DNA from 2 places in the Achromobacter sp. FW305-C-13 genome. Region 2 is predicted to be linked to the other one. Evidence: riboswitches for the same ligand, from Rfam matches in the RefSeq annotation. Region 2 holds a riboswitch; the other holds the start of a gene.

Region 1 (14,509 bases), on a different contig from region 2:
AGAACAGGTCTGGGACATGAATTTCGACAGCGATGCCAATGTGGTCGAAGTGGCCATGCGGCGTTTGCGGGTCAAGGTCGACGCGCCCTACGACAACAAGCTGCTGCATACGGTGCGCGGCATGGGCTATCTGCTGGAAAGCCGCGATGTGCCCGGTGCGGCGCAACCGCTCGACTGAGCGATGAGGGCGTCCATCTCGACGCGCCTGGCGTTGATGTTCGGCCTGTCCGTGGTGCTGATCGTGTCGGTCTGTGCGGTGCTGCTGCATGGATCGTTGAAAGCGTCGTTGCAGCAGCAGATGCGCAACGAACTGGAATTGCGCCACTCACTGCTGGATCCGTTGCTGATGTCGCGCGATTCCAAAGCGTCCTGGGCGAAAGTCATCAACAAGCTCAACGCCCTGGCGCCGGACGACGGTCCCGACGCGCAGCACTGGGTGGTCAGCGAAGACCCTTTTTACCGTTACGGCGTCGACGCACCACGGGGCGTGGATTGGCGCGCCGTGCCCGACGGCTATTCCACGCTGGCGCTTGATGGCGACTGCCGCCCGCTGAATGTCTTCGTCACGACCCTGCCGCCTGTCGGCAGCCGCCCCGAGGTCCGCTTCATTGTCGCGCTGGATTCCACGCCTTATATGGAGACGTTGGGCGCCTTCACCAGCACGCTCGTCGGCATGTCGGTCGCCGGCACCCTGTTCGTCGCGCTGTTGGGTTACTTCATCGCCCGCCTGGGCCTGTTCCCGGTCAGGCGGCTGAGTGCGCAAGCCCACGGTCTGGCGCCGGGAAACTCCGGCCAGCGCTTGCGTACTGAGCATCTTCCCTCGGAAATCAAGGACATGGCGGTGTCGTTCAACGGCGTGCTGGAACGGCAAGAGGTCGCGTGGCGCCAGCTTGAGAGCTTCAACGCCGATGTAGCCCACGAACTGCGCACGCCCCTGACCAACCTGGTGGGGCAGACCCAATTGGGTCTGGCGGTGGGCAAGGACGTGCACGAATTCAAGGAACTGCTCCAGTCCAACCTGGAGGAGCTTGAGCGCATGACGTCCATCATCAACGACATGCTGTTCTTGTCGCACGCGCAAGTCGGCCGCATGACGATGGACCTGAGCGACGTGTCGTTGCGCGAAGAGGCCGCCAAGACCACGGAGTATGTCGAACCGCTGTTCGGCGACAAGGACCTGACGGTGACGCTCAGGGGCGATGCGCGGGCGCTGATCGACCGCAGGCTGTTCCACCGGGCGCTGGCGAACCTGCTTGAGAACGCGGCGTTTTATGCCAAGCCGGGCACCGATGTCGCAGTCGCGATGCAAGCGCAGGCCGGCATGGCCCAAGTGTGCGTTTCCAATGTGGGCGACCCCATCGACGCCCAATCGCTGCCGCGCCTGTTCGAACGCTTCTTCCGGGTGGAATCGGCACGCACGCAAAGCGACAAGCACCATGGCCTGGGCCTGTCCATCGTGAAGGCCATCGCGTCGATCCACCAGGGCGACGTGTTCGTGCGCAGCGAAAACGGGGTCAACACCTTTGGGTTCACGATGGCGTGCCGGCCGGCGCCGGGCGCGCATTAAGCGCCAGTCCGGGGGCGGGGCCACCGGACAGTGATTGGATACTCACCACTGCGGGATCGCTTCACCGGCATGGGCATTTGGCGCCTGATTCATGTGCGGCGGGGATGTCGGCTGCGCGTCAGCCGAACGTATCGGTTTGAGATTCGATGTAAAAATTTGTAGGTTATTATCTCGCGGCTTGCGTGATTTGAATGAAAGCCGCATCAGGCATACGCCTGGGTTAATAACAGTCAGATTCAAAATCCGGTATGAAAACGAGAAACAAGAAAGCACCGCATTACGCCACGCAATATGGCGCCATGGCCAGAAATGAATTACCCCGAGGTATGACGCGCCGCCCGCTGGCGCTTGCGATCTCCCGCAGTTTCGTCCCGGCATGGGCAGTTGGCGGCGCGATGCTGCTGAGCTCGGCGATGGCGCAGGGGACGGTGATTGGCGTCGGTGATATACACGAGCTGCCATTCAATCCCCTGGCTAACGCGCCGGTACACATGGCCGGCGGCACATTGGTGGCGCATCTGGATGCCGCCCTTACGCCGTTGCAAAAGCTCGTATTCGATGAGAATACGGGCAGCGTTGTGAAGGCAGACCAATATGCCACGCTGACAATCGGCGGCGGCATGGATTTACAGGGCATCGCGCATTTCGGCGAAATTGGCAACCTGGGGGTTATCCAATTGACGGACGGAGGCCCGATTACGGTCGGTGCGGAAGGCGGATTCACCGTAATGGGGGGCACTCTTAGGAATGCGGCAGGGAGCGACGCGCTGAGCAAACTTACCCGTCAGACCGCTTCTACCTATGTGCATCAGGACAGCACGCTGGACTTTCAAGGCGGCACGGCTTACATCAAGAATCTGCATGGCAACGGCACCATCAATGTCGGTCTGGGCTCGCAGGAAGCGCTGGTCGTAGAGGAGGGCAACTTCTCCGGGGCGATACTCGGCGGGTCCAAGTTCAAGAAGATCTCGTCGGGTACGTTTGAATACCATCACGACCAAGGGCTGAGCGGCGTGATCGAGGTGGCACAGGGCACGCTGCTGGCTGGTGGGACCGGAAGCTATGGCTCCGCCGGCAAGAGCATCCTCAATAACGGTTCGCTGGTGTTCAAGTGGTTCACTGGCGGCGCCTCGGGGGATATTTCGGGTTCCGGCAACCTCAGCGCGACAGAAAATTCGCTGGTCGCACTGACCGGAACGAACACCTACACCGGCACCACGAAGATCGACCATACCTCGCAGATCATCCTTGCCGACGCGGGAGCGCCGGTGGACTCGTCGAGTACGCTGGGAACGGGTGCGGTCTTGAATGATGGCAAGCTCAGCAATCAACGAGCCGGCCGTACGCTCATTGCCAATGGCATCTCGGGGTACGGAGCGGTATTTCACAGTAGCCCTGGCTGGTTGACGCTGTCGGGAGACAACACCTACAGCGGCGGCACGGAAATCACCAACGGCGGTACGCTGGAAATCGGGACCGGCGGTTCGACAGGCAGCCTGGGAACGGGATATTTGACCACCGCTGCCGGGAGCACGCTGATCTTCAACCGTGGCGACGATTTCTCTGTGGCCAATAACATGTCATATTCGGAGTCGACCCTTATCAAAAAGGGCGCCGGCACGATGACCGTCACGGGCTCTACGGGTGGTTTCAATGCACTGGTGGACATTCAGAGCGGCACGATCCGCTATGTGAACGGGCCGGGCTCATCGATGATCCCCCCGGGAAACATCAATATTGCGCAGGGCGCGCAAGTGGTTTTTGATAATGCAGAGATCTTTCCTTCCGGCGAACGGTTTACGGGGCAGGGGACGATCCGCAAGACAGGTGCGGCCCGATTCGATTACTCGGGAGACGGTTCTGGATTTTCCGGCTCCACCATCGTCGACGGGGGAGAACTCTATCTGGCGAATGGCTCGCTGGGCGGCACGTTGACCATCAACGCTGGCGGACGCTTGCAGGGCACGGGCCGAGTCGGGACGACGGACATTCTGGCGGGCGGCATGCTGGTCAGTTCAGGTTATTCCCGATTGCGAATCAACGGCGACCTGTCTCTCAAGGACGGTTCCACCTTCCGCTATTACCTGGGCGATCCTGGCCCCGACGCGCCCAACGCCGGCACGACCGGTTCCACCCGGGTGGTCGGCAACCTTGACCTGAACGCCAAGCTGCAGATTCGCGACAATGCGCAGCCGACCCTCGGCTACTACCGCTTGTTCGCCTACGGCGGTACGTTGAGTGGGAACGGACTGACGCTGGACACGATCCCGGCAAACCATACGCGCGACCAGTTCTTGATCGACACTACGCGTGCCGGTTTCGTCGACCTGCGCGTGGCTCCTGTCACTACGCCTGATGCTTTGCTGGTCTGGACCGGCGGCTCAGGAACATGGGGACCCGGTGGCCTGCAGTGGGAGACCGACGGCCAGTCAGGCTGGTCGGGTGCCTGGGGCCAGCAGCATGCTGTGTTTAAAGGCACCGCCGGCCAGGTGTCGGTCTCCGGCACCCAGAGCTTCAAGGGCTTGCAATTCGTGTCTGACGGCTGGCAGATCGGCCCGCTCGCGGGCGCCGGCGGGGCGTTGCAGACGGCACCCGATGGCAGCGAGCTGCGCGTGTTGGCAGGCGTGACCGCCTCCATCGGCGCGCCGATCGAGGGCAGCGGTGGGCTGGACAAGACGGGCGGCGGCACGCTGGTGCTGGACGGCGCAAACAATCACACGGGCGGCACTCGGTTGTCGGAGGGCGTGTTAAGCGTGTCGCAGGATGCAAGCCTGGGCGATGCCTCGGGCGGCCTGACGTTCAACGGCGGCACGCTGCGCGTGACGGGCCAGAGCTTCTCGCAGACGTCGCGCAACCTGCAGTGGAGCACGCAGGGCGGGGCGTTCGATATTGCGTCGGCCAGCAATCGCTTCACGGTGGGGCAGGCGCTGTCGGGCGCGGGCGACTTGGTCAAGCTCGGCGCCGGCACGCTGGTGCTGACGGGCACCAATGCCTACGGCAATACGCGCGTCGAAGCAGGCACGCTGGTGGGCAATACGGATTCGATCCGCGGCAATCTGCTGAATAACGGTTTCGTCGTGTTCGATCAGGCCGCTAGCGGAACGTTCGGCGGCGACATCTCGGGCTCGGGCGAAGCGACCAAGGCTGGCGCGGGTGTCCTGACGTTGTCGGGCCGCAGTGCGCAGAACTGGCGCGTGACGGCCGGTACGCTGGCCGCCTCGGGCGGTGCCTTGTCCGGCAATGTGGACGTGGGTGCGGCCGGGGCCTTGCATATGGACGCCCCGCAATCGAGTACCTATTCGGGCGTCCTGTCCGGAACGGGCGGCTTGTCCAAGACCGGCGCCGGCATGTTGGCGTTGACCGGCGACAGCGCGGGTTTTGCCGGAACTACCCGCATTGATCAAGGCATCTTGTCGGTCGGCATCAATGGGCAGGGCAAGCTGGGCGGCCAGGTGACGGTGGCTCGCGACGCCGTGCTGCAAGGAACGGGCACCGTCGGCGGCACCACCGTGCAGGCGGGTGGCATCATCGCGCCGGGGAACTCCATCGGCACGCTGCGCGTGGCGGGCGACCTGACACTGGAAGCCGGTTCCGTATACCGGGTCGAGGCGGACTCGCAATCCAACGAGAGCGACCGCATCGCAGTCAGCGGCACGGCCAATCTGGGTGGTTCGGTGCTGCATGTCGGCCCGGACGGCAATCTGGCGGGCGAGCGCAGCTACACGATTCTGACTGCGAACCGGATCAACGGCGCGTTCGATTCCGCATCGTCCGCGTTCGCGTATCTGGATGCGAACCTGGGCTATGACGCGCAGGCTGTCACCTTGCGCCTGGACCGCAAGCGCGTGCCGGTAGAACCCACCACGCCGTCCACGCCGGGCACGCGTCCGATGCGCTTTGCCGACGCGGCAGGCACGTCGAACCAGCGCGCCGCCGCGAATGCGCTGGACAGCCTGTCCGGTGCGAATCCGTTGTATCAGTACGTGCTGACCTTGCCGGAAGGCGCACCCGCCGGCGTGTTCGACAGCCTGTCCGGAGAGGCGCACGCCAGCGTGACGTCGGGCCTGAACAATCTGAGCGGACTGTCGCGGAACTTGCCGTTCAAGAGCTTGCGCGCCAATCTGGATGCCGGCCTTGCGCCGGGCGCCGCCACCGCACAGGCAGGCGGCACGTCGCCCGCATCGGCACTGCCGGGTTCGGCAGCGCAACCCGCTTGGGCCGAGCTTGTCGGCACCTGGCAGACGCTGGATGGCAACGGCAACGCCTCGCGCGTGGATCAGCGTACCGGCGGCGTGTTCGTCGGTGCAGACCACGCGGTGGGCGGCGGCTGGCGCTTGGGCGGCGCGTTGGGCTACACCGATAGCCGCATCCGGGTCGATGCGAATTCGTCCAAGGCGGATGTCGACAGCTACAGCGCCACGGTCTATGGCGGCAAGGCCTTCCAGGCCGGACCGGGCAAGATCAACCTGCTGGTCGGCGCCGGCTACACCTGGCACGACGTTTCCACGACACGCAACGTTGCGGTCGCGGGCCAGCAAGACAAGCTGACCGCGGACTACGGCGCCAGCACGGGCCAGCTCTTCACCGAAGTCGGTTATGCGTGGCCGGTGGCGGAGCGGGCGCAACTGGAACCGTTCGCGGGCGTGGCGTGGTCCGACACGCGTACCCGGGGCTTCCAGGAATCGGGTGGCTTGGCGGCATTGAGCGGGGAAAGCAACCGCAATTCGCTGACTACCACGACCCTGGGCCTGCGCGGCAAGACGGCGTTCTCCGCGGGTAAGACGGAGGGCGTGTTGCGTGCGGCCGCAGGCTGGCGGCACGCGTTCGGCGACGTTGAATCGCGGACCCGCCTGGCGTTCAACGGCAGCCAGCCCTTCACGGTATCCGGCGCGCCGCTGGCGCGCGACGCGGCGTTCACCGAGCTGGGCGTGGATATCGCGGTGTCGCGTTCTGCCACCATCGGCATCACCTACAGCGGCCAGTTCGGAGGCGGCAATCGCGAGAATGCCGGCTCCGTGGGCGTGACCTGGCGCTACTGATCGGGCGCCAGCTCAAGGCAGCGGCAGCGTCTTCCCGACGCTTGCCGCCAGCATCTGCGCGGTGGCCGCCGACAGGGTCCATCCCAGGTGGCCGTGGCCCGTGTTGTAGAACACGCCCGGGCGCTTGCCCGGGCCGACTCGCGGCATCATGTTGGGCGTCATGGGGCGCAGGCCGCACCAGGGCACCACGCGCGATGTCCGGATGTTGGGGAAATGCTTGCGCGTCCAGTCGATCAGCGGCTGCACGCGTTCTGCGCGGATGTCCATGTTGAAGCCGTTGAATTCCGCCGTGCCGGCCACGCGGAAACGGTCACCCAGCCGGCTGGTGACGATCTTGGCCGCTTCGTCCAGCAGGCTGACACGGGGGGCGGCGTCCCGGCTTTGCGCGTCGTCCAGGTGCACGCTGATGGAATAGCCCTTGACCGGATAGATGTTCAGCGTGTCGCCCATCTGTCGCGCGAACTTGCGGCTGACGGCGCCGGCGCAGATGACGACGGCATCGGTTTCGTGCTGCTCGCGCTGGGTGCCGCCTTCGCGCAGGACGTCCAGCACATAGGGACGGCTGTCGCGGCTGATCTGCTCGATGTCGGCGTCCTGCACGAACGTGACGCCATGGCGTTCGCACGCGCGCGCCAGGCCGCTCGTGAATTTGTGGATGTCGCCGGTGGCGTCCGACGGCGTGTAGAAGCCGCCGTGGCAATCCGTTTGCAGCGTGGGTTCGATATTGCGGGCTTCGCTGCCGGATACCGCGTACCGCTCCAGGCCGCCTGCCTGCAACAGCGCGTTCGAACGGCGGGCGGCGTCGAAGCTGGCCGCGTCGTGGTAGATGTGCAGGATGCCCCGGCGTTCCAGGTCGAAGTCGATGCCTTCGGCTTCGGCCATGTCGAAGAGATGCTGGCGTGCTTCGATGGCCAACCTCGTGGTGGCGATGGTGTTTTCGCGGTAGTTCGGGATCTGCGCCATGAACTGCGCCAGCCACGAATACTTGTGCCAGCTGAACTTGGGGTTCAGCAATAGCGGCGCGTTCTTGCGCCACATCCAGCGCAGGCCCTTCAGGACGGTGGCGGTGCTGTTCCAGACCTCGGCGTTGCTGGCCGACAGCTGGCCGCCATTGGCGTAGGACGTTTCCATGGCGGGATAGCGCTGGCGGTCGTAGACGGTGACCTGGTATCCCAGCTTGGACAAGGCATAGGCGGACGTGACGCCGGTGATACCGGCGCCAATGATGGCGATGCGGGGCATGATGGCTCCAGATTGAGTGGCCGCGGCCCGAACTGGCCGCCGCACCCCATCTGTCTTGGTACCTGAGAGCTTCACCCGCTGCGCTGATGACGGCGGGATCCCCTTCGGTGGGCGCGCACGGCGCCTCTCTCCAGATTGTCTAGACTCGCGCAGTCCTGTTGCCTGAGAGTTTCCGGGGCGGTTGCTCCGTCGGCGCCGGCCGCAAGGGCCAGTCTCTTCTGCGCGGTTTTGAATCGACGGAATAGAGAATAGCCAAGTTCTTGTCGAATGGGATTCAGGGTAAGTACTATGTCGGGCGGTCGGCAGCGGCTGGAAATGAAGGGATAGGACCATGAGAATGCAAGTTGAAAGTACCCGGCGCATCGCCTTGTCGGGGCTGGCGGTTTTGGCGCTGGGCGCAGGCGCTGCGCAGGCGTTTGCCGCGCCGACGCCTCCCGTAGACCCGACCACGGCCAGCCGCAGCATCGACGAAGCCGCGCAGGCCGTGATGCGCGAATACGGCGTGCCCGGCATGGCGATCGCCATCACGCGGGACGGCCGGCAGCAGTTCTACAGCTATGGCGTGGCCTCGCGCCAGACCCAGGCCAAAGTCAGCCGCGACACCCTGTTCGAGGTGGGCTCGATCAGCAAGACCTACACCGCGACCCTGGCGGCCTATGCCGAAGTGCTGGGCAAGCTGTCGTTGAACGACAGCCCCGCGCGCTTCCTGCCCGTCTTGCAGGGGTCGGATTTCGGGAAGCTGACGCTCGTCCATCTGGGCACGCATACCGGCGGAGGGTTTCCGTTGCAGGTGCCCGACGCCGTGCGCAACGACGCGCAGTTGATGGATTACCTGAAGGCCTGGAGGCCCCAGTACCCAGCGGGCACGTACCGCACCTATGCCAATCCCAGCATCGGGATGCTTGGGGTGGTGGCCGCCAAGAGCCTGGGCGAACCGTTCGCCAACGCCATGGAAAAGACGCTGTTTCCCAAATTGGGTTTGTCGCACACGTACATCGACGTGCCGGCCGCCGCGATGGGTGACTACGCTCAGGGCTACAACAAACAGGATGCGCCGGTGCGCGTGAATCCGGGCGTGCTGGCGGCGGAGGCCTATGGCGTGAAGACCAGCGCGCGCGACCTGCTGCGCTTTGTCGAGGCCAATCTGAATACGGCGGGCGACGCCGCTATCCAGCGCGCCGTCGCCCGCACGCACGTGGGCTATTACCGGATAGGGGACATGACGCAGGACCTGGCCTGGGAGCAGCTTGCCTATCCCGCCACGCTGGATGCGCTGTTGACAGCGAATGCGGGCACGCTGAACAGCCAGAGCCATCCGGCGGCCGCACTGAATCCCCCGCTTGCACCGCAGGATGCCGTGTGGATCAACAAGACGGGATCGACCAACGGCTTCGGGGCCTATGTGGCGTTCGTGCCGGCCAGGAAGGCGGGGGTCGTGATCCTGGCCAACAAGAACTATCCGAACGAGGCCCGCGTGCGGCTGGCCTACCGGATACTGGAAGAACTCGCGCGCTGAGCGTCAGCGGCGGTTTGGGGCTCGGCAGGGGCTGCGCCCGCGCGCGGCAGCAGTCCCATGATTTCCAGCCGCTGGCACAGCTGCCCCAGACGCTCCAATTTGTAGGCGTCCACGTCCACGCCGGCGTAGTCGTAAAAGCCCTGGGCGTCGCGCAGGCCGTTGCGGCCTTCCTGCATATTGCGAGCAATGACTTCAGGTGAGGCGAAGCGGGGGCCGATGGCTTCGGACAGGTAGCGCGAGGCGTAGTAAAGGATGTCGCCGCCGCCCCAATCGATGAATTCCAGCAAGCCCAGCACCGAAAAGCGCAGCCCGAAGCCCAGCCGGACGGCGGTATCGATGTCTTCGGCGCTGGCGACGCCTTCCTCCACCATGCGGGCGGCCTCGTTCATGGCAAGTGCCTGGATGCGGGGCACGATGTAGCCTGCGGACGGCGCGCACTGCACCGGCACCTTGCCCGCTTGGCGCAACGCCTCCAGCAGCTGCTGGGCGGCAGCGTCGCGCGTCTTGGGCCCCCGGCTGACTTCCACCAGCGGAATCAAGGCGGCGGGGTTCAACCAGTGCGCGTTCAGAAAGCGCTCGGGGTGCGGCACCAGTTCGGCCAGTTCGGTGACCAGGAAGGTGGACGTGGTGGATGCAATGACGGCGTCTGGCGTGCAGGTTTCCCCTAGCCATTGGAAGGCATCGCGCTTGGCGTCCAGCCGCTCCGGCACGGCCTCGAACACGATGCGCGCGCTTTGCAGGTCAGCCGTGGCGTCGTCGCGCCGACACAGCCGCACGCGGCCCATCACGGCATCCGCCTGGCCGGCGTCCAGCAGGCCCAGTTGGCCGAACGTGGCGAGCTCGCGGCGCAGGTTGGCCCGCACGCGGGCGTCGTGCGCGGATTGTTCTGTGGGCTGCCGCGGCTTGATGTCGATCAGCGTCACGTCCCGCCCGGCCAGCAGGTATGACAGGGTGATGCCTTCGCCCATGCGGCCGGCGCCGATCACGCAGATTCTGTCGGCCATGGTCAGCATCCTTGTGCCAGCAATTCGGCCATGCCACGGCGCGACAAGGCGTCCAGCCCCAGGCCTTCCAGGGTACGGCCTTCGGCGTACAGATCGCGTCCCGTGATGGCGCTGGCGACGCTCAGCAAGCCTTGCGCCACCGGGGTGGGCACGCCCGCCCACCGGCCGGCAGACACCAGGAACGACAGTCCTAGCCGCGTGTCTTCCAGCATGTAGCGGTGGGTATGCAGGTCGATGGTTTCGCGCCAGTCGCCGCTATCGGTCAGTTTGCCGTGGGCGCCGCGGCCGTACATCCATTCGTCGCCTTCGCGGGCGTAATGGTCGGCCAGCGGAAAGTGCGGCGCGGCATAGCCCAGGGCGACGCGGATGGCGATGCGTTCGGCGTCCAGCGCGTCGGTCACGCGGCGGATCGAGGCCTGCGTGCCTTCGTTGTGGATGTCCCACTTGTCGAAATGTTCCAGCGGGCCGGCGTTCATCATGATGAGGGGCGGGTGGATGATCGGGCCGGCATTCATCAGCGCACCGGACAGGCCGTCCTCGATGGGTTCGATGGCCGGATAGGCCTGCCGCAGCAGCGCCAGGGCTTCCTCCGACAGACGGCTGGGGAATACGCCCGTGGGCAGGCGGGTGGCGTAGCCGCTGATCACCACCTGGTTGCCGTGCTTGCGGGCCAGGTAGGGCAGCGTGCCGGTTTCCGCATAGGCGACGCGGGCCGGATTGCCCGCGTCTTTCTGGGCGCGGGCGAAGAGGTAGCTGCCGAAGGTGCCCGGCGGCAGGAACACGACCTGTCCATCGCGCAACAGCGGGCCAAGCGCCGGCGCCAGCGCCTGGTGCGTCGTGGCGGGTAGCGGGATGACCAATAGTTGCGCATGGGTCACCGCGTCTTCCAGAGCGTCCGTCAGCTGCAGATGACCGGGGCCCGCGCCCACCGGGACCTGGCGTGTGCCGCGGTAGTCGGTGACGGTCAACGCGCCCGCATCCCGCAAGCCCTGGAACGCGCTGCGGTCGCGGCGCCACCAGCGCACCTCATGCCCCTTTTCCGCCAGCTCGGCCGCCGCCGCATAGCAGCCGTGGCCGCCGCCTATTACGCTGATTCGCATGATCAAGCTCCTTCGATTGAAGCTTGATCCTAGCGGCGGCGCCAGGCGCGGGCTGCGCAAAATGCGCAAGCGCCGTTCCGATCCGGCAAGGGAATGGGCCGCGCTTATCCGCGATGCTGCCGCAAGGTGTCCGACGGCAGGCAGCCGTAGCGCTTGCGGTAATGCGTGGCGAAATGGCCGAAGCTCGTCACGCCATGGCGCAGCAGGATGTCGGTCACGCTGTCGCCCGTGCGCGCGGACTCAAGCGCCGCATGGACCAGCGCCAGGCGCTGATTGCGCACGTAGTCGCTGGGGCTTTGCTTGAGGAACTGCGTGAAGCCGTTCTGCAGCGTGCGAATCGACACGCCGCAGTGCGCCGCCAGATCCGCCAGCGAGATGGATTCGTCGACGTGGGTTTCGATGTATTCCCGTGCTCGGCGCACATGCTGGGGTAAAGGCTGCCTGCGATCGGCGCGCAGCAGGTCCGAATAATTGTGGGGCAACTGCGTCAGCAGCAGGGCCAGCAGATAGTCGGAGAAGCCTGCCGCCAGTGTCTGCGTCACGCCGTCGATCGCGGGGTGCTGGTACAGCCGGCACAGGTAGTCCAGCGTTTCGCGCACGGCGGCCAGGCCCGGTGCATCGGGGTCCACTTCCAGGTCGAACACCAGCGCATGGCGGATCGGCCGGTCCAGCAGGCGTTGCAACTGCTGTTCCAGCGCCTGCCGTTCCACGCGCAGGATCAGGTTGCGGCAATCCCGCCCGATGCTGATCACGCTGGGTTCCGAGGGCGACGAGATCGTCAGGCCGCCTTCACGCATGAGCGCGCGGCGCTTGCCCAGCGTGACCAGGCCGGAGCCTTGCAAGGTGATGCGGATCAGGTAATAGCTGGCGATGTCGCCGGCATCGATTTCGACTTCCGCGCCGTAGTGCAGGTCGAACAGCGCCGCGCTGCCGAAGAACACGCCGTACAGCCGTGACTGCAAGGGTTTCCCCTGAGCGACGCACATACGGTGCGACCACAGGTGCTGGCTGACCTGGTCCTTGATCTCGGTGGCGTTGCCCGAGTCCAGCAAGCAATGGCGGTTCAGCGGATAGGTGTCGTTGAACATGCTTTCCTGCGCGGTGGGAACAGTCGTTGCGTCCGGCGTATAGAGTCCGGTTGCGCAAAGACCTACAACAGATGGACAAACGGGACGCAGCCCGATCCCGGCACACTCCAAGGGAAAAACATGACTGACGCCACCCGGCAGCAAGGGACAAGACGAAGCTACGCCTACGAGTGGTACGTCGTCGTGATATGCATGCTAGCGTACATATTTTCCTTCGTCGACAGACAGATCCTGGCGCTGATGATCGAACCCATCAAGCACGATCTGCAGCTGTCCGACACGCAATTCAGCCTGCTGCACGGCCTGGCGTTTTCCTTGTTCTACGCCTTCATGGGCATTCCGATCGCCTTGCTGGCCGACCGCTATTCGCGGCCGAAGATCATCGCGATCGGGGTGGCGTTCTGGAGCCTGGCCACGGCCGCCTGTGGGCTGTCGCGCAATTTCGCGCAGATGTTCCTGGCGCGCATCGGCGTGGGCGTGGGCGAAGCCGCCTTGTCGCCCGCCACCTATTCCATGCTTAGCGACATGTTCCCGCGTGAGAAGCTGGGGCGTGCGGTGGGTATCTATTCGATCGGGTCGTTCATCGGCGGCGGCATGGCCTTCCTGATCGGCGGCTATGTCATCGACTTGCTGAAAAGCGTGGACACCGTGGTGGTGCCGTGGATCGGCGCGATGCGGCCCTGGCAGGTCACGTTCTTCATCGTGGGCTTGCCCGGCCTGTTGGTGGCGCTGCTGATCCTGTTGACGGTGCGCGATCCCCAGCGGCTGGGCCTGCGCCGCAATGCCGCGGGCCAGGCGCAAAAGCCCACGCTGCGCGACACCGTCCGCTTCCTGGGCCGGCACCGGGGCACGTTCTTCTGCCATTACCTGGGCTTTTCGTTCTATGCCATGGTGCTGTTTGCGCTGCTGGGCTGGACGCCCGCGTTCTACATACGGAAGTTCGGCATGTCGCCGGTCGAGGTGGGCTACATGCTGGGTGTGGTGGTGCTGGTGGCCAACACCGCGGGCGTGTTCTGCGGCGGCTGGCTGATGGACTGGCTGGCCAAGCGCGGTTACAGCGATGCGCCCTTGCGCGCCGGCGTGATCGGCGCCGTCGGCATGGCCTTGCCCGCGGTGGCCTTTACTCAGGTGGACAGCCTGTGGCTGTCGGTGGGTCTGCTGCTGCCCGCGATGTTCTTCGCATCGTTTCCCATGCCGACGTCCACGGCGGCCATGCAGATCCTGCCGCCCAACCAGATCCGCGCGCAGGTGTCGGCCCTGTTCCTGCTGATCTCGAATCTGATCGGCCTGGGGCTGGGAACCACGGCGGTCGCGTTGCTGACCGACCGCCTGTTTAAGCAGCCGGCGGCGGTGGGGCAGTCGCTCTCCATCCTGGTGGGCGGCGCGACGGTGCTGTGCATCGTGTTGCTGGCCGCGGGGTGCGCCCGCTACCGGCGCAGCCTGGCGTTGGAGGACAGCACGCAGGCGGCCTTGCGGCCTGCGCAGGTGATGCCCTGAACGGATAGGAAGGCAGGGTATGGGGGCGCACGCGACCTGTACAGGCGGACGGCAACGACCTGTACAGTGAGGCCGGCGCGATGTGATTGTGTATTTGCAGGGCGCTGGTACACAGTCAAGAATGGCCCGTACCGATGCCGCATGCCGCGGCCGTCCCCTGAACAGGAACTCCCATGACGCTTGCCTCCGCAACCCCCACCCTGGCCGACCTGCGCGTGGATGGCGCGCGCTTATGGCAATCCTTGATGGACCTGGCTCGCATCGGCGGCACCGAGAAAGGCGGCGTGTGCCGGCTGGCGCTGACCGACCTGGACCGGCAGGGCCGGGACCTGTTCGTCAATTGGGCGATGGACGCCGGCTGTGAGGTGCGCGTCGACGCCATCGGCAATATCTTCGCGCGCCGGCCAGGGCGCGACAACCGCCTGCCCGTGGTCATGACGGGCAGTCATATCGACA
Region 2 (14,509 bases):
CCGAAGGCCAGCGCCGCATTGCCCTGGACCTGTTGTGGGACCTGAAATTCGACGGACGGCTGGGTGGCAAGGCTCGCATTGCGCGCCGCGATGGCGACCTGCTGATTCCGGGCGACCCGCCCATTCCGCTGGGCGTGAAGGCGCTGGTGCTGGACTTGACCGCCACCCCCACCTCCGCGAACGCCAGCCGCCTGGATGCCAAGATCAACCTGGCGACCGCCAAGATGGGCACCGTCAACGGCACCGGTTCGGCCGTGCTGGTCGTCGACGCCAAGGGCGGCATGGCGCTGGACGAGCGCCAGCCCCTGCGCGCCAAGCTGGACGCCGATATTGCCGATCTGGCCTGGATCGGCCTGTTCGTCGGCGATTCGATGGAAGTCGGCGGGGCGGTCAAGGCCAACCTGGAAGCCCAGGGCACCCTGGCCGGCAAGTGGTCCGCCACCGGCACGATCCGTGGCGAGAAGCTGCGCGTGGTGCGCATCGACGACGGCGTGCGCCTGATCGACGGCACCTTGTCGGCACGCCTGGACGGCGACCGGCTGGTGCTGGACAGCCTGCGTTTCCCGGCATCGCTGCGAGTCATGCCGGCGGAATGGCGCACCAAGGAATGGATCACGACCAACCCCGAGGCCAAGGGCGGTTATGCCGAGGCCCGGGGCCAGTGGAACATCATGGACGGCGGCGACATCAAGCTGACCCTGTACCGGTTCCCGGCGCTGCAGCGCTCGGATCGCTACGCCATGGTGTCCGGCGTCATTGACCTGAAGGCGGCCATGCCTCGGATCGAGATCGTGGGCGACCTGAAGGCGGATGCAGGCTGGTTCAGCCTGGAGATCCTGCAAGGCGTGCCTTCCCTGGACGACGATGTGAAAGTGATCCGGGCAGGGCAGGACCCGACCGCGGTATCGACGCCGTTGCAGACCAGCATGAACCTGAAGTTCGACATGGGGCCGCGCTTCTACATTACCGGGATGGGCCTGGACGCGGGCTTGCTGGGTTCCATCCAGATCCTGCTGAACGATGGCCGGCTGTCCGGCGTGGGGCAGTTGCGCACGCGGGGCGGCGGCATCGAGGCCTATGGCCAGAAGCTGCGGCTAAGCCGCGGCACGCTGACCTTCCAGGGCCGGCTGGACAATCCCTTGCTGGACATCGAGGCGCTACGCACCGGCGAACAGGTCGAGGCGGGCGTTAAGGTCGTCGGCACGGCGCAACGTCCCCGGATCGACCTCGTGTCCTATCCCGACGTCAGCGACGTGGAGAAGCTCTCCTGGCTGCTGCTGGGACGGGGCCCGGATGAAAGCGGCAGCGACGCGGCCTTGCTGGTGTCGGTCGGTACGGCGCTGTTGGGGGGCGGGCAGCCGTTCTACAAGCAATTCGGCCTGGACGACGTCAGCGTGCGCACCGGGAATATCGGCAGTTCCGGCAGCATCCTGCCGGACCGCACGGTGGCCGGCGACGTTAACCGGGACAGCGACAGCCAGCTGGCGACCCAGTTCCTGGTGGCCAGCAAGTCGTTCGCCAACGGCATCACGCTCAGCGTCGAGCAGGCGCTGGCGGGCAGTGACACGGTCGGCCGGGCCAGTTACCGGCTGGCGCGCGGCCTGTCCGTGGACTTGAAGGGCGGTTCGGTCAACGGCATCGCGCTGGTCTATCGGACCTTCTGGGGCAACTGAACGGCGGCTGGCGGGGCGGGATCAAGGCGTCCCGCCCCGCCCGCAGGCAGCCTGGGCGCGCTCGGGATAAAATGAGGCCCATTCCTTACCCTTAGCACCAATCCCACCATGAGCATCAAAAGCGACCGCTGGATCCGCCGCCAGGCCGAAGCCGGCATGATCGAACCCTTTGAAGCGGGTCAGGTCCGCACGGCCAATGGCGGGCGCATCGTCAGTTACGGCACCAGCAGCTACGGCTACGACGTGCGCTGCGCCGACGAATTCAAGATCTTCACCAACATCAATTCCACCATCGTCGATCCGAAGAATTTCGACGAAGGCTCTTTCGTGGACTTCAAGGGCGACGTCTGCATCATCCCGCCCAACTCGTTCGCCCTGGCCCGCACGGTCGAGTACTTCCGCATCCCGCGCAGCGTCCTGACGATCTGCCTGGGCAAGAGCACCTACGCGCGCTGCGGCATCATCGTCAACGTGACGCCGCTGGAACCCGAATGGGAAGGCCACGTCACGCTGGAATTCTCGAACACCACGCCGTTGCCCGCCAAGATCTACGCCGGCGAAGGCTGCGCGCAGATGCTGTTCCTGGAAAGCGACGAAGTGTGCGAGACCTCGTACGCTGACCGCGGCGGCAAGTATCAGGGCCAGCGCGGCGTCACGCTGCCGCGTACCTGATCCGTCAGTCGTCCTGTCCGGGCACGGGGCGCAGGTAGTCGATATCCCATTCGCTTTCCGCCGTCTGGACAAATCCATGGCGGCGGTAGAAGCGGTTGGAATCGCTGCCGCGCAACGCACCCACGGCGACCGGCAGCCCGCGGCTGTCGGCCTCCTGCAGAATCTTGCGTATCACCTGGCTGCCCAGGCCTTGCCCCTGCGCGGCGGGCACCACATACAGGTGGTCCAGCCGCAAGCCCGCGCCTTCCGGACGCAGGGCGTAGAACCCCACCCATTGCCCGTTGTGCTGGATCGCCCACGTGTGTTCCGGCTGGAAGGTATTGCGCAGCCGGCTGCGCGCCCGTTCCGGGTCAAAGCGGCCCAAGCGCTCAAGGCTGTCGCGCATGGCGTCGATACGCAGGGTGGCCAGCGCGTCGAAATCCGCTGCCGACACCGGCCGGTACTGGACGTTTCCGCCTGACAGTTCGTCATAGCCGCGGCCCAGGAATTGCAGGATGCAAATGCCGTGGCCGTAAGGGTCGCTCAGGTGCGCGATGCGGCCCCAGGCGTGCGAGGCGGCCGGATCTTCCAGGCGGGCGCCGGCCGCGACCGCCTGATCGACGGCGCGGTCCACGTCTTCGACCACCACGTCCAGATGCACGGGCGTCCAGTGCCGCGCGTAGTCGCGAGACTGGCGTGCCGCGCTGGCCGCGGGGCTTCCAGCCGCCTTCTCCAACAGATAGATGGGCGCATTGGCGCCCAGCATTTCCGCCGCCTTCGGTCCCAGTCGTCGATGCAGGGTCAATCCGAAGGCGCGCCGATAGAAGTCGATGGCGTGTTCAAGATCGGGGACATCGATATTGACCAGGATATGCATAGGGCTTTTCCATTGGATGGGCCTGGAAACCATATCACGGGTCCGGCGCTGAGTGCGGCCGGCAGCGTGCGCGCCGCCCGCTAAAGAAAACCGCTGGCGTGGCCGTAAAAAGGATATATGTGTTTGCCGATTTGGCGACGTCATCTCTGCAAGCTGAGCAAGGCCCCGACCCGTGCGTTACCCCCATATCCCCTGGCTGCCCCTGTTGTTCTATCCCGCGCTGCCAGTGGCCGCCGCGGTCGGCCTGATGTTGTGGCGCGAATGGCCGCCGGCGCTGACGCTGATCGTGCCCTTCGTGCCGTGGGTAATGGCGCTGATCGGCGCGGCGATCTGCCTGATGTACCAGCGCTCGCAAACCATGGCGTTGATGCTGTGCGTGCTGGCTGCCACCGCCGTCTGGCCGACGCTGGCCCGCGAAGCGCCGTGGGCGCTAGGGCCGGTGCTGGCCTGGTGGTCGATGGCCTATACGATCAATGCGGTGTGGTCAGAGCGGTCAAGCATGTTGCTGGACATGGTGGCGCGCATCGGGTTGATGGCTGTGGGCGTGGCGGCGATCGCGCTGGTCGGCAAGGATGGTCTGGCCGATGTCTTCGGGACGTTGGCGGTGCAGGGCAAGCTGGCGCGCCTGGGCGTGCCGGTCGAGGCGCTGGTGGGGCTGCTCTTGACGGGCCTGACGCTGACTTTGCTGTTGCTGCGCTACGGGCGTCCACAGCAGGCGGGGCAATGGCTGGGCTTTGTCTGCATGGCGTGGGCCTTGCCACGCGGCGCGCAGCATCCCATCGAACTGGCCCTCATGTCGGCGGCGGCGCTCACGGCGCTTTCGATTTCGCTGGCGCACGAAGGCTTCCATATGGCGTTTCGCGACGAGCTGACCGGTTTGCCGGGCCGCCGGGCGTTGAACGAACGCCTGCAGCGCATGGGCCGCGTCTACACGCTTGCGATGGCCGACGTGGACCACTTCAAGATATTCAACGATACGCACGGGCACGACGTGGGTGACCAGGTGCTGCGCATGGTGGCGTCGCAACTGCGGCGCGTGCCCGGCGGCGGCCAGGCTTACCGCTACGGCGGCGAAGAGTTCACGTTGGTGTTCCCGGGCAAGACGGCGGCGGAAAGTATGCCCCACCTGGAAACCGTCCGGCGCGCCATCGAGGCCTATCAGATGCGCCTGCGCGACAAGCCCGCCCGGCCCAAGACGGACCAGGTCGGCCAGCGCAGACGGGGCGGTCGGGGCGGACGCGGTTCGCGTCCGTTGCGGGTGACGGTCAGCATCGGCGTGGCCGAGCGCGGTGAGGCCTTGCGGGCGCCGGACGCGGTGATCAAGGCGGCGGATCAGGCGCTGTACAAGGCCAAGGACGGCGGCCGCAACCAGGTGTGCGCGTACGGCGTCCGGCGCAGGGCAAGCGCCTGAGCCGCCGGCCTACTTGCCGGTCAGCGCCAGCGCCATCAGGGTTTCGTCGTAGAGCTCGCCGTTCACGCACAGCGCCTCGCGTTCCCTGCCGTATTCGGCAAAGCCCAGACTGGCGTACAGAGTCGCCGCGGCGGTGTTGTTGGCGGTCACGCTCAACTGCACCTGCCGGATGCCGCGCATGGTCTGGGCGTGCGCGATCGCCGCATGCATCAGCAGCCGTCCCCAGCCGCGCCCGCGCTGCGCAGGGGCGACGTACATGCTCCAGATATGCGCCTTGTGGCGCATCTTCAGTTTGCGCTGGCGGCCCACGCCCACCATGCCGGCAAGGGCGTCGTCCGCAAACACGCCAAACATCGCGCCGTCATCCAGCGGCGTGATCCATCCCCGGATGTCTTCCAGTGTCAGCGTGTGTTCCTCTTCGTAACTCGATCCGAACGATTCCGGGGTTTCTACCAGGGCGTCCAGGCGCAATTGACGCAGGGACGGGGCATCCGGGGCGGTCAGACGTCTGACAAGCGGTGAGGGCATGGCTGCGAAGTGTTGGGAATACGGAACGGTTGGGGACGTTTGGGCAGTATAGGCGGGCCGCTTGCCTATAATGGGTTCATTGCCGCTTGCGGTTTTCACAAAGGAGCCAATGATGTTCGGTTTCCTCAAGATAAACCAGGACGCCAAGCGCGACGAAGTGCAGGAAGAGTTCGTCGCCCGTGTGGCGGATGCTGCGCAAGACTTTGTACAAGCCGCCAGTTCCACTGGCGCAGTGTTGGACTACTCCCTGTCCAGCGTCCACGCGCTCGATGACGCGCTGGAGGCCGCCCACGTCGGGATCTTGCCTCTTACCCCCATGCAGACCGTCGGCGCCGCCGCCTACCTCTACGAGATCGGGCGCCGGGCCCACGGCGGCCTCTACGAGGTCTGCGACGACGAAGACCCCGTCGTGCTGGTCTGCGGTGACCCTGGCTCCGAAGTCTGTTTTGGCGCCATTGCCAAGGTCGAACGGCGCATCCGCTACGGTGCCGCCGAGGCGATCCCCGCCTACTTCGAGCTCTTCACAGCCGCCTTGCAGAAGGGCGAAGCCCACACGATCCGCTAGCCCGGTGCCGTTGTCGCTGCACTGAAAGCGCCCGCTTTTGGCGCGATGACAACGGCCGTGCAGGCCTTCTGGGGATTTCCCTTAGGACTGTAAGAAAAACAGCCCTACAATTCCGCCATTCCCGCCTCCCCGGTGGGTGCTCGCGCCGTCTGTCATCAGGCGGATTTTTACTAGAAGTACACTCGCGCCGCGATAAGCGTCCGATCCCGCCTTGCCCCAGGAGCGCCTGCATGAAATTCCGCTTCCCCATCTTCATCATCGACGAGGACTACCGTTCCGAGAACGCGTCCGGTTTGGGTATCCGTGCCTTATCTGAAGCGATCGAGGCCGAGGGCGTCGAGGTGATCGGGGTGACCAGTTATGGCGACCTGAGTTCGTTTGCGCAACAGCAAAGCCGCGCCAGCGCCTTCATCCTGTCGATCGACGATGAAGAGTTCGACGTGGATTCGCCCGAGGACGTGGCCAGCGCGATCAAGAACCTGCGCATGTTCATCGGCGAACTGCGCTTCCGCAACGCCGACATTCCCATCTATCTGTATGGTGAGACGCGCACGTCGGAACACATTCCGAACGACATCCTGCGCGAACTGCACGGCTTCATCCACATGTTCGAGGACACCCCCGAATTCGTGGCGCGCCACATCATCCGCGAGGCCCGCAGCTACGTGGATTCGCTGCCGCCGCCGTTCTTCCGCGAGCTGGTGAAATACGCGCAGGACGGTTCGTACTCCTGGCACTGTCCCGGCCACTCGGGCGGCGTGGCGTTCCTGAAGAGCCCGGTCGGACGCATGTTCCACCAGTTCTTCGGCGAGAACATGTTGCGCGCCGACGTCTGCAACGCCGTGGACGAACTGGGCCAGCTGCTGGACCACACCGGCCCCGTTGCCGAGTCCGAGCTGAACGCCGCGCGTATCTTCCATGCTGACCATTGCTTCTTCGTCACCAACGGCACCTCGACCTCGAACAAGGTCGTGTGGCATGCCAACGTCGCCGCGGGCGACGTGGTGGTGGTGGACCGCAACTGCCACAAGTCGATCCTGCACGCCATCACGATGACGGGCGCGATCCCGGTGTTCCTGCGCCCCACGCGCAACCACCTGGGCATCATCGGCCCGATCCCGCTGGAAGAGTTCCACCCGGACAATATCCGCAAGAAGATCGAAGCCAACCCCTTCGCGCGCGAAGCGGTGAACAAGAATCCGCGCATCCTGACCCTGACGCAAAGCACGTACGACGGCGTCATCTACAACGTGGAAATGATCAAGGAGCAGCTCGGCAGCTATGTCGATACGCTGCACTTCGACGAAGCCTGGCTGCCGCACGCCTCGTTCCACGAGTTCTACAAGGACATGCACGCCATCGGCCAGGACCGTCCGCGCAGCCATGACGCGATGGTCTTCGCTACGCACTCCACGCACAAGCTGCTGGCCGGCATCTCGCAGGCATCGCAGATCATCGTGCAGGAGTCCGAGACCCGCAAGCTGGACCGCAACGTCTTCAATGAGGCGTACCTGATGCACACGTCGACCTCGCCGCAGTACGCGATCATCGCGTCGTGCGACGTGGCGGCCGCCATGATGGAGCCGCCGGGAGGCACCGCGCTGGTCGAGGAAAGCATCCGCGAAGCGCTGGATTTCCGTCGTGCCATGCGCAAGGTGGAGTCGGAGTTCGGCAAGAACGACTGGTGGTTCAAGGTCTGGGGCCCGAACCGCCTGGTGTCCGAAGGCATCGGCAACCGTGACGAATGGATCCTGGAAGCCAACGACCATTGGCACGGCTTCGGCGAAATGGCCGAAGGCTTCAACATGCTGGACCCGATCAAGGCTACGGTCATCACCCCGGGGCTGGACATGTCGGGCAGCTTCGGCGAAACGGGCATCCCCGCCGCCCTGGTCTCCAAGTACCTGACCGAGCACGGCGTGGTGGTCGAGAAGACGGGCCTGTATTCGTTCTTCATCCTGTTCACCATCGGCATCACCAAGGGCCGCTGGAACACGCTGCTGACCGCCTTGCAGCAGTTCAAGGACGACTACGACCGCAACCAGCCGCTGTGGCGCATCCTGCCGGACTTCTGCAAGGTCCATCGCCGCTACGAGCGCATGGGCCTGCGCGATCTCTGCCAAGAGATCCACGAAGCCTACCGCGCGCGCGACGTCGCCCGCTTGACCACCGAGATGTACCTGAGCGACATGGTGCCGGCGCTTAAGCCGTCTGACGCCTTTGCCCGCATGGCGCACCGCGAGGTCGAACGCGTCGACATCGACAAGCTGGAAGGCCGCGTGACCGGCGTGCTGCTGACGCCGTACCCCCCGGGCATCCCGCTGTTGATCCCGGGCGAACGCTTCAACCGCACGATCGTGCAGTACCTGCAATTCGCGCGCGAGTTCAATGAGCGCTTCCCCGGCTTCGAAACTTACATCCACGGCCTGGCCGACGAAGTGGGTCCGAATGGCGAAAAGCGCTACTACGTTGATTGCCTGATCGAAGAGTGAGGCCTGCGGGTCTGGAGTCCTGATGTTTGATGTAGCCGTACTCGGCGCCGGCGCCGCTGGCATGATGTGTGCAGCGGTGGCCGGCCAGCGCGGCTTGCGCGTGGTGCTGGTCGACCATGCCGAACGCCTGGCGGAGAAGATCCGCATTTCCGGCGGCGGCCGCTGCAATTTCACCAACATCGGGGCCGGACCCGCCAACTTCCTGTCCGACAACCCGCATTTCTGCCGCTCGGCGTTGTCGGCCTACACGCCGCAGGATTTTCTGGCGCTGATGAAGCGCCACCATATCGCCTGGCACGAGAAGCATCGCGGCCAGCTGTTCTGCGACGATTCCAGCGAATCCATCATCGACATGCTGCGCGCCGAGTGCGACGCCGGCAAGGTGCAATGGCGCATGGGCTGTTCGGTATCCGAGATCGGCCACGGTGAAGCGGGCTTTGAGCTGCGCACCGCCCAGGGCGTGATCCGCGCGGCCAAGCTGGTCGTGGCCACCGGCGGCATGGCGATCCCGCAGCTGGGCGCCACTGAATTCGGCTTGAAGATCGCGCGGCAATTCGGCCTGAAAGTCGTCGAGCCCCGGCCGGCGCTGGTGCCGCTGACTTTCGACCCCGCGCAATGGCAGGCGTTGTCGGAGCTGTCGGGCGTGGCGCTGGAAGTCGGCCTGCACACCGGGCAGGGCAAGGCGCGGGGCGAATTCCTGGAAGACCTGCTGTTCACTCACCGGGGCCTGTCGGGCCCGGCGATCCTGCAGATCTCCAGCTATTGGAAGCCCGGCGAGCCCATCGTGATTGACCTGGCGCCGGGCCGCGATCTGGCCCAGGAACTGCTGGCCGCCAAATCCGGCAACCGGCAGCAGCTGCATACCGTGCTGGCGGGGCTTTGGCCCAAACGGCTGGCCGACCGCTGGCTGCATCTGGCCGAGCAGGGCGGCAAACCCGGCCTGGCCGCGTTGCGTCTCGCCGACGCGCCGGACAAGACGCTGCGGGCGCTGGCGCAGGACATCCATCAATGGTCGCTGGTGCCCAGCGGCACCGCCGGCTACAAGAAGGCCGAAGTGATGCGCGGCGGTGTGGACACGCGCGGGCTGGACCAGAAGTCCATGCAGGCCAAGACCACGCCGGGGCTGTATTTCATCGGCGAAGCCGTGGATGTCACCGGCTGGCTGGGCGGCTACAACTTCCAGTGGGCCTGGGCGTCGGGCGTGGCTTGCGGCAAGGCGCTGTAGGGAAGGTGCCCGGCGCATAGCCGGGCGCTATGGCACGAATTGCAACAATACCATTGTGATATCAAATAAAAATACATATCATTTATGTTTTCGATATTGACTTACGCCTTCCATCGGGAAGGCGGGTCCACCGGAGACATGCATGGCCTACACCCTTCCGACCCTGCCGTACGCCTATGACGCCCTGGAGCCTCACATCGACGCGATGACGATGGAGATCCACTACAGCAAGCATCATCAAACCTATGTCACCAGCCTGAACGCGGCCCTGGACGACGCCGGGATCAGCACCGATGAACCCGTCGAAGCCCTGGTGGCCCGCCTGGACCAGTTGCCCGAGGCCATCCGTGGCGCGGTACGCAACCACGGCGGCGGCCACGCCAACCACAGCCTGTTCTGGTCGGTGATGTCGCCCGAAGGCGGCGGCGAACCTGACGGCGCGCTGGCGGCCGCCATCGAATCCGAACTGGGCGGTTTGGCCGCCTTCCGCGAGGCCTTCACCAAGGCGGCGCTGACCCGTTTCGGCAGCGGTTGGGCCTGGCTGTCGGTGACGCCGGCCGGCAAGCTGGTGGTGGAAAGCAGCGCTAACCAGGACAGCCCGCTGATGCAGGGCAATACCCCCATCCTGGGTCTGGATGTCTGGGAACACGCCTACTATCTGAAGTATCAGAACCGCCGTCCCGAATATATCGGCGCCTTCTACAATGTCGTGAACTGGCCCGAAGTGGCTCGCCGCTATGCGGCCGCGAAGGGCTGAGCGCATCTCTCTCAAGGAGGGGAGCGGCCCTATGAACACCTTCAGCCGTCATCGCGTGCGGCCCGCGGCCACCAGCATCAGCGTGTGGACGCTTGCCGTCATGGTGTCCTGCCTGGCGCTGCATCAGCTCTGGGCCTACCTGGACGTGCGCGCGCCGCACGTGGCCGACGCGCTGCTGGGCGGCTTGGTGGCGGCCGCCGCCACCGCGCTGGGCACGCTTCCCATTCTCTTCGCCCGCACCATCCCGCAGAAGGTGCAGGACAGCATGTTCGGCTTTGGCGCCGGGGTGATGCTGGCCGCCAGCGCCTTTTCGCTGGTGGCGCCCGGCATCGAGGCTGCCAAGACCCAGGGCATGGGGCCGTGGGGTGCAGGCCTGACCGTCGGCGCGGCCATCCTGCTGGGCGCGGCAGTCCTGCTGGTGATGGACCGGACCCTGCCGCATGAGCATTTCATCAAGGGCCGCGAGGGCATCGAGGCGCACCGCCTGCGGCGCACCTGGCTGTTCGTGTTCGCCATCACCTTGCACAACCTGCCCGAAGGCCTGGCCATCGGCGTGGGTTATGCGGGCAGCGACCCCGTGCGGGGCACCGCATTGGCTACAGGCATTGCCATCCAGGACATCCCGGAAGGCCTGGTCGTGGCGGTGGCGCTGCTGGCCGCCGGCTACAAGCGCTCCTTCGCCGTGGCGTTGGGCATGCTGTCCGGGCTCGTTGAACCGCTGGGCGCGGTGATCGGCGCCGCTATCGTCGGATTCTCGGCGCCGATGCTGCCGTGGGGCCTGGGTTTTGCGGCCGGCGCCATGCTTTTCGTCATCAGCCACGAGATCATCCCGGAGTCGCACCGCAAGGGCCACGAGGTTTATGCCACCTGCGGGTTGATGATCGGGTTCGTCTTGATGATGTTGCTGGACACCGCGTTGGGATGACCCGGCTGGGCGTCAGAAGGACGGGTTTTCCCCGCCGGGCCGCCCCAAGGGGAAAAAGCCCCCTTGGGGGGCAGCAAGCACGCGTAGCGTGCGCGGCGTGGAGGCCTTTTCCCCGCCGGGCCGCCCCAAGGGGAAAAAGCCCCCTCGGGGGGCAGCAAGCACGCGTAGCGTGCGCGGCGTGGGGGCCTTTCCCGAGGGCTTCTTTTCGTTGTATGCTTGGCGCCGCTGTCACGCATGTTTGCGGGAGAGAGCGGCCTTTCATTTCGGGCCGCCGCCGAAGGCGCAATTCGCCCAGAATCGCTCAGGTAACCGATACCGCACATGCTTGCCCTGTCCCGGTTTTTTACCGTGCGGACGCGGCAAAACAGTACTCTGGAGAGACCTGGCGCCGACCCTGAAGAAGGGACACAACGAGCAGCCCAGGCGCCGAAGGTGCAAACCCGCCATGCGCGGGGCAACTCTCAGGCAAAAGGACAGAGGGGCGGAAGATTCAGCCGTAGCCGCGCGGGCGTAGTCCGCCTGCCGCGACCGGCATTCCGTAACCCTGGCAGAGCCCTGCCGTCCCGGAGTTTCCGCGCATGTCCGCAACCCTCAAACGCACCCCGCTGGCCGAAGAACATATCGCCTCCGGCGCCCGAATGGTCGATTTCGGCGGATGGGACATGCCCTTGGCCTACGGCTCGCAGCTGGAAGAACACCACGCGGTGCGCCAGGACGCCGGCATGTTCGACGTGTCGCACATGCTGAACGCCGACGTCGTCGGCCCGGACGCCTTTGCCTTCCTGCAGCGCCTGGTCGCCAATGACGTGGCCAAGCTGACGGTGCCGGGCAAGGCGCTCTACTCCTGCATGCTGAACCCGCAAGGCGGTGTCATCGACGACCTGATCATCTACTTTTTCGCCGCCGACGAATGGCGCGTGGTGGTCAACGCCGGCACGGCCGACAAAGACATGGCCTGGATGCAGCGCGTGAAGCAGGCCGGCAATTTCGACGTCACCATCACCCCGCGCCGCGATCTGGCCATGGTGGCCGTGCAGGGCCCGAACGCCCGCGCCAAGGTCTGGGCTGCCCGCCCGGCCTGGCAGGCCGCAACCGAAGCGCTGACCCCCTTCGTCGCCGCCATCGTGGGCGACGACACGCTTGTCGCCCGTACCGGCTACACCGGTGAAGACGGCTTTGAAATCGTCCTGCCCGCTACCGAAGTCGTGCAGCTGTGGCGTGATCTCGTCGCCCAGGGCGTGCGCCCCGCGGGCCTGGGCGCGCGCGACACGCTGCGCCTGGAGGCCGGCATGAACCTGTACGGCCAGGACATGGACGAGCTGACGCACCCTGACCAGGCCGGCCTGACCTGGACCGTCTCCCTGAAAGACGCTGAGCGCCGTTTCATCGGCCGCGACGCGCTGGAGCAGTTCGCCACCCCCGCCACCTTCATCGGCCTGAAGCTGCAAGAGCGCGGCGTCATGCGCGCCCACATGGCCGTGCGTACGCCGGCCGGCACGGGTGAACTCACCAGCGGCACCATGTCGCCCACCCTGGGCGTGTCGGTCGGCTTTGCCCGCCTGCCGCAAGGCGTGCGTCCGGGCGACACGGTCGAGGTCGACATCCGCGGCAAATGGGTGCCCGCCCTGGTCTGCAAACTGCCGTTTGTCCGTAACGGCAAAGCCGTCGAACACTCGTAAACTCGAAGCTTCGCGCGAGCGCCGGCCCGGCCAGGGCAAGCGTCGCCCGCGCGAGGCGCGCAACACCATTCATCTACCCGCATTCCCTCAGGAGTTCCCATGAGTCTGCCCACCGATCGCAAGTACACCCAGTCCCACGAATGGGTCAAAGCTGAAGGCGACGTGTTCGTCGTCGGCATCACCGACACCGCCCAGGATCAATTGGGCGATCTGGTTTTCGTTGGCGACGTGAAGGTCGGCGCCAAGCTGAACGCGGGCGAAACCGCCGGCGTGGTCGAGTCGGTCAAGGCCGCCTCCGACATCTACGCACCCGTGGCCGGCGAAATCGTCGCGTTCAACGATGAGCTGGAAAACAACCCCAACCTGATCAACGAATCGGCCTTCACCGCCTGGATCTTCAAGATCAAGCCGGTCAACGCCGCCGATGCCGACAAGCTGCTTGACGCTGCCGGCTACGAAGCCGTCGCCAACGGCTAAAGCTGGCCCGAGGCGGGCACGGCCCCTGTGTCGCGCCCGCCCTGACGCACCACCACCCCGAGATCCCCCCATGTCGCGCGCCCTAGACACCCATACCGACTTCATTCCCCGCCACATCGGCCCCTCCGATGCCGACCAGGCCACCATGCTGAGCGTGATTGGCAGCCCCAGCCTGGACGCCTTGATCGAAGAAGTCGTGCCCGCCAAGATCCGCAGCCAGGCCCCGTTGGCGCTGCCGCCCTCGCGCAGCGAAACCGACGTGCTGGCCGAACTGAAGCAGATCGCGGGCCGCAACAAGGTCTACCGCAACTACATCGGCCAGGGTTACTACGGCACGCAGACGCCCAACGTCGTGCTGCGCAATATTCTTGAGAACCCCGCCTGGTACACGGCCTACACGCCTTACCAGCCGGAGATCTCGCAGGGCCGTCTTGAAGCCCTGCTGAACTACCAGACCATGGTCGCGGACCTGACCGGGCTGGACATTTCCAACGCCTCGCTGCTGGATGAAAGCACCGCTGCCGCCGAAGCCATGACGCTGGCCCGCCGCGGCGCCAAGTCGCAAAGCCCGGTGTTCTTCATCTCGCGCCATGTGCATCCCCAGACCATTGAAGTCGTGCGCACGCGCGCCGAAGGCCTGGGACTGGAAATCGCGGTGGGCGACGAGGCCGAAGGCCTGCCCGAGTGCTTCGGCGTACTGCTGCAGTACCCGCACAGCACCGGCTCCGTCGCCGACTATCGCAAGCTGACCGAAACCGCCCACGCGCAAGGCGCCGTGGTGGCGTGCGCCACCGACCTGCTGGCGCTGGCCGTGCTGGCCGCCCCGGGCGAGTGGGGCGCGGACATCGCTATCGGTTCGGCGCAACGCTTCGGCGTGCCGTTCGGATTCGGCGGCCCGCACGCTGGCTTCATGGCCTGCAAGGATTCGTTCAAGCGCAACATGGCTGGCCGCCTGGTCGGCGTGTCCAAGGACTCGCAAGGCAATCCGGCCATGCGTCTGGCGCTGCAGACGCGCGAACAGCACATCCGCCGCGAAAAGGCGACGTCGAACATCTGCACCGCGCAGGTGCTGCTGGCCGTGATGGCCGGCATGTACGCTGTGTGGCACGGCCCGGTTGGCATCCGCCGCATCGCCTGCCGCGTGCAGCGCAGCACCGCCATCCTGCGCGCCGAACTCGTGAAGCTGGGCGTGAAGGTCGTGAACGACACGTTCTTCGACACGCTGTTGCTGGAAACCGGCCCCGCGACC

Evidence for each region. A riboswitch is a leader RNA that binds a small molecule or an ion and turns the genes downstream of it on or off. The one in region 2 is predicted to bind glycine.
Region 1: another riboswitch for glycine. It lies ahead of AC3WMU_RS01470 (D-amino acid dehydrogenase); the one in region 2 lies ahead of gcvT (glycine cleavage system aminomethyltransferase GcvT).

The regions. Positions count from the first base shown of each region.
Region 1 is NZ_JBYSYN010000001.1:306,275-320,783, forward strand. Features, by position in the region: gene AC3WMU_RS01455 (heavy metal response regulator transcription factor) at 1-178, shown strand, start outside; gene AC3WMU_RS01460 (heavy metal sensor histidine kinase) at 182-1,567, shown strand; gene AC3WMU_RS01465 (autotransporter domain-containing protein) at 1,894-6,606, shown strand; gene AC3WMU_RS01470 (D-amino acid dehydrogenase) at 6,619-7,848, opposite strand; glycine riboswitch at 7,889-7,988, opposite strand; glycine riboswitch at 7,989-8,079, opposite strand; gene ampC (class C beta-lactamase) at 8,180-9,364, shown strand; gene AC3WMU_RS01480 (3-hydroxybutyryl-CoA dehydrogenase) at 9,334-10,377, opposite strand; gene AC3WMU_RS01485 (NAD/NADP octopine/nopaline dehydrogenase family protein) at 10,371-11,468, opposite strand; gene AC3WMU_RS01490 (AraC-like ligand-binding domain-containing protein) at 11,573-12,556, opposite strand; gene AC3WMU_RS01495 (spinster family MFS transporter) at 12,677-14,053, shown strand; gene AC3WMU_RS01500 (Zn-dependent hydrolase) at 14,227-14,509, shown strand, end outside.
Region 2 is NZ_JBYSYN010000002.1:778,544-793,052, forward strand. Features, by position in the region: gene AC3WMU_RS15055 (translocation/assembly module TamB domain-containing protein) at 1-1,673, shown strand, start outside; gene dcd (dCTP deaminase) at 1,782-2,345, shown strand; gene AC3WMU_RS15065 (GNAT family N-acetyltransferase) at 2,350-3,201, opposite strand; gene AC3WMU_RS15070 (GGDEF domain-containing protein) at 3,374-4,612, shown strand; gene AC3WMU_RS15075 (GNAT family N-acetyltransferase) at 4,622-5,140, opposite strand; gene AC3WMU_RS15080 (hypothetical protein) at 5,253-5,705, shown strand; gene AC3WMU_RS15085 (arginine/lysine/ornithine decarboxylase) at 5,936-8,197, shown strand; gene AC3WMU_RS15090 (BaiN/RdsA family NAD(P)/FAD-dependent oxidoreductase) at 8,220-9,422, shown strand; gene AC3WMU_RS15095 (superoxide dismutase) at 9,565-10,179, shown strand; gene AC3WMU_RS15100 (ZIP family metal transporter) at 10,211-11,104, shown strand; glycine riboswitch at 11,336-11,432, shown strand; glycine riboswitch at 11,467-11,591, shown strand; gene gcvT (glycine cleavage system aminomethyltransferase GcvT) at 11,683-12,783, shown strand; gene gcvH (glycine cleavage system protein GcvH) at 12,883-13,260, shown strand; gene gcvP (aminomethyl-transferring glycine dehydrogenase) at 13,331-14,509, shown strand, end outside.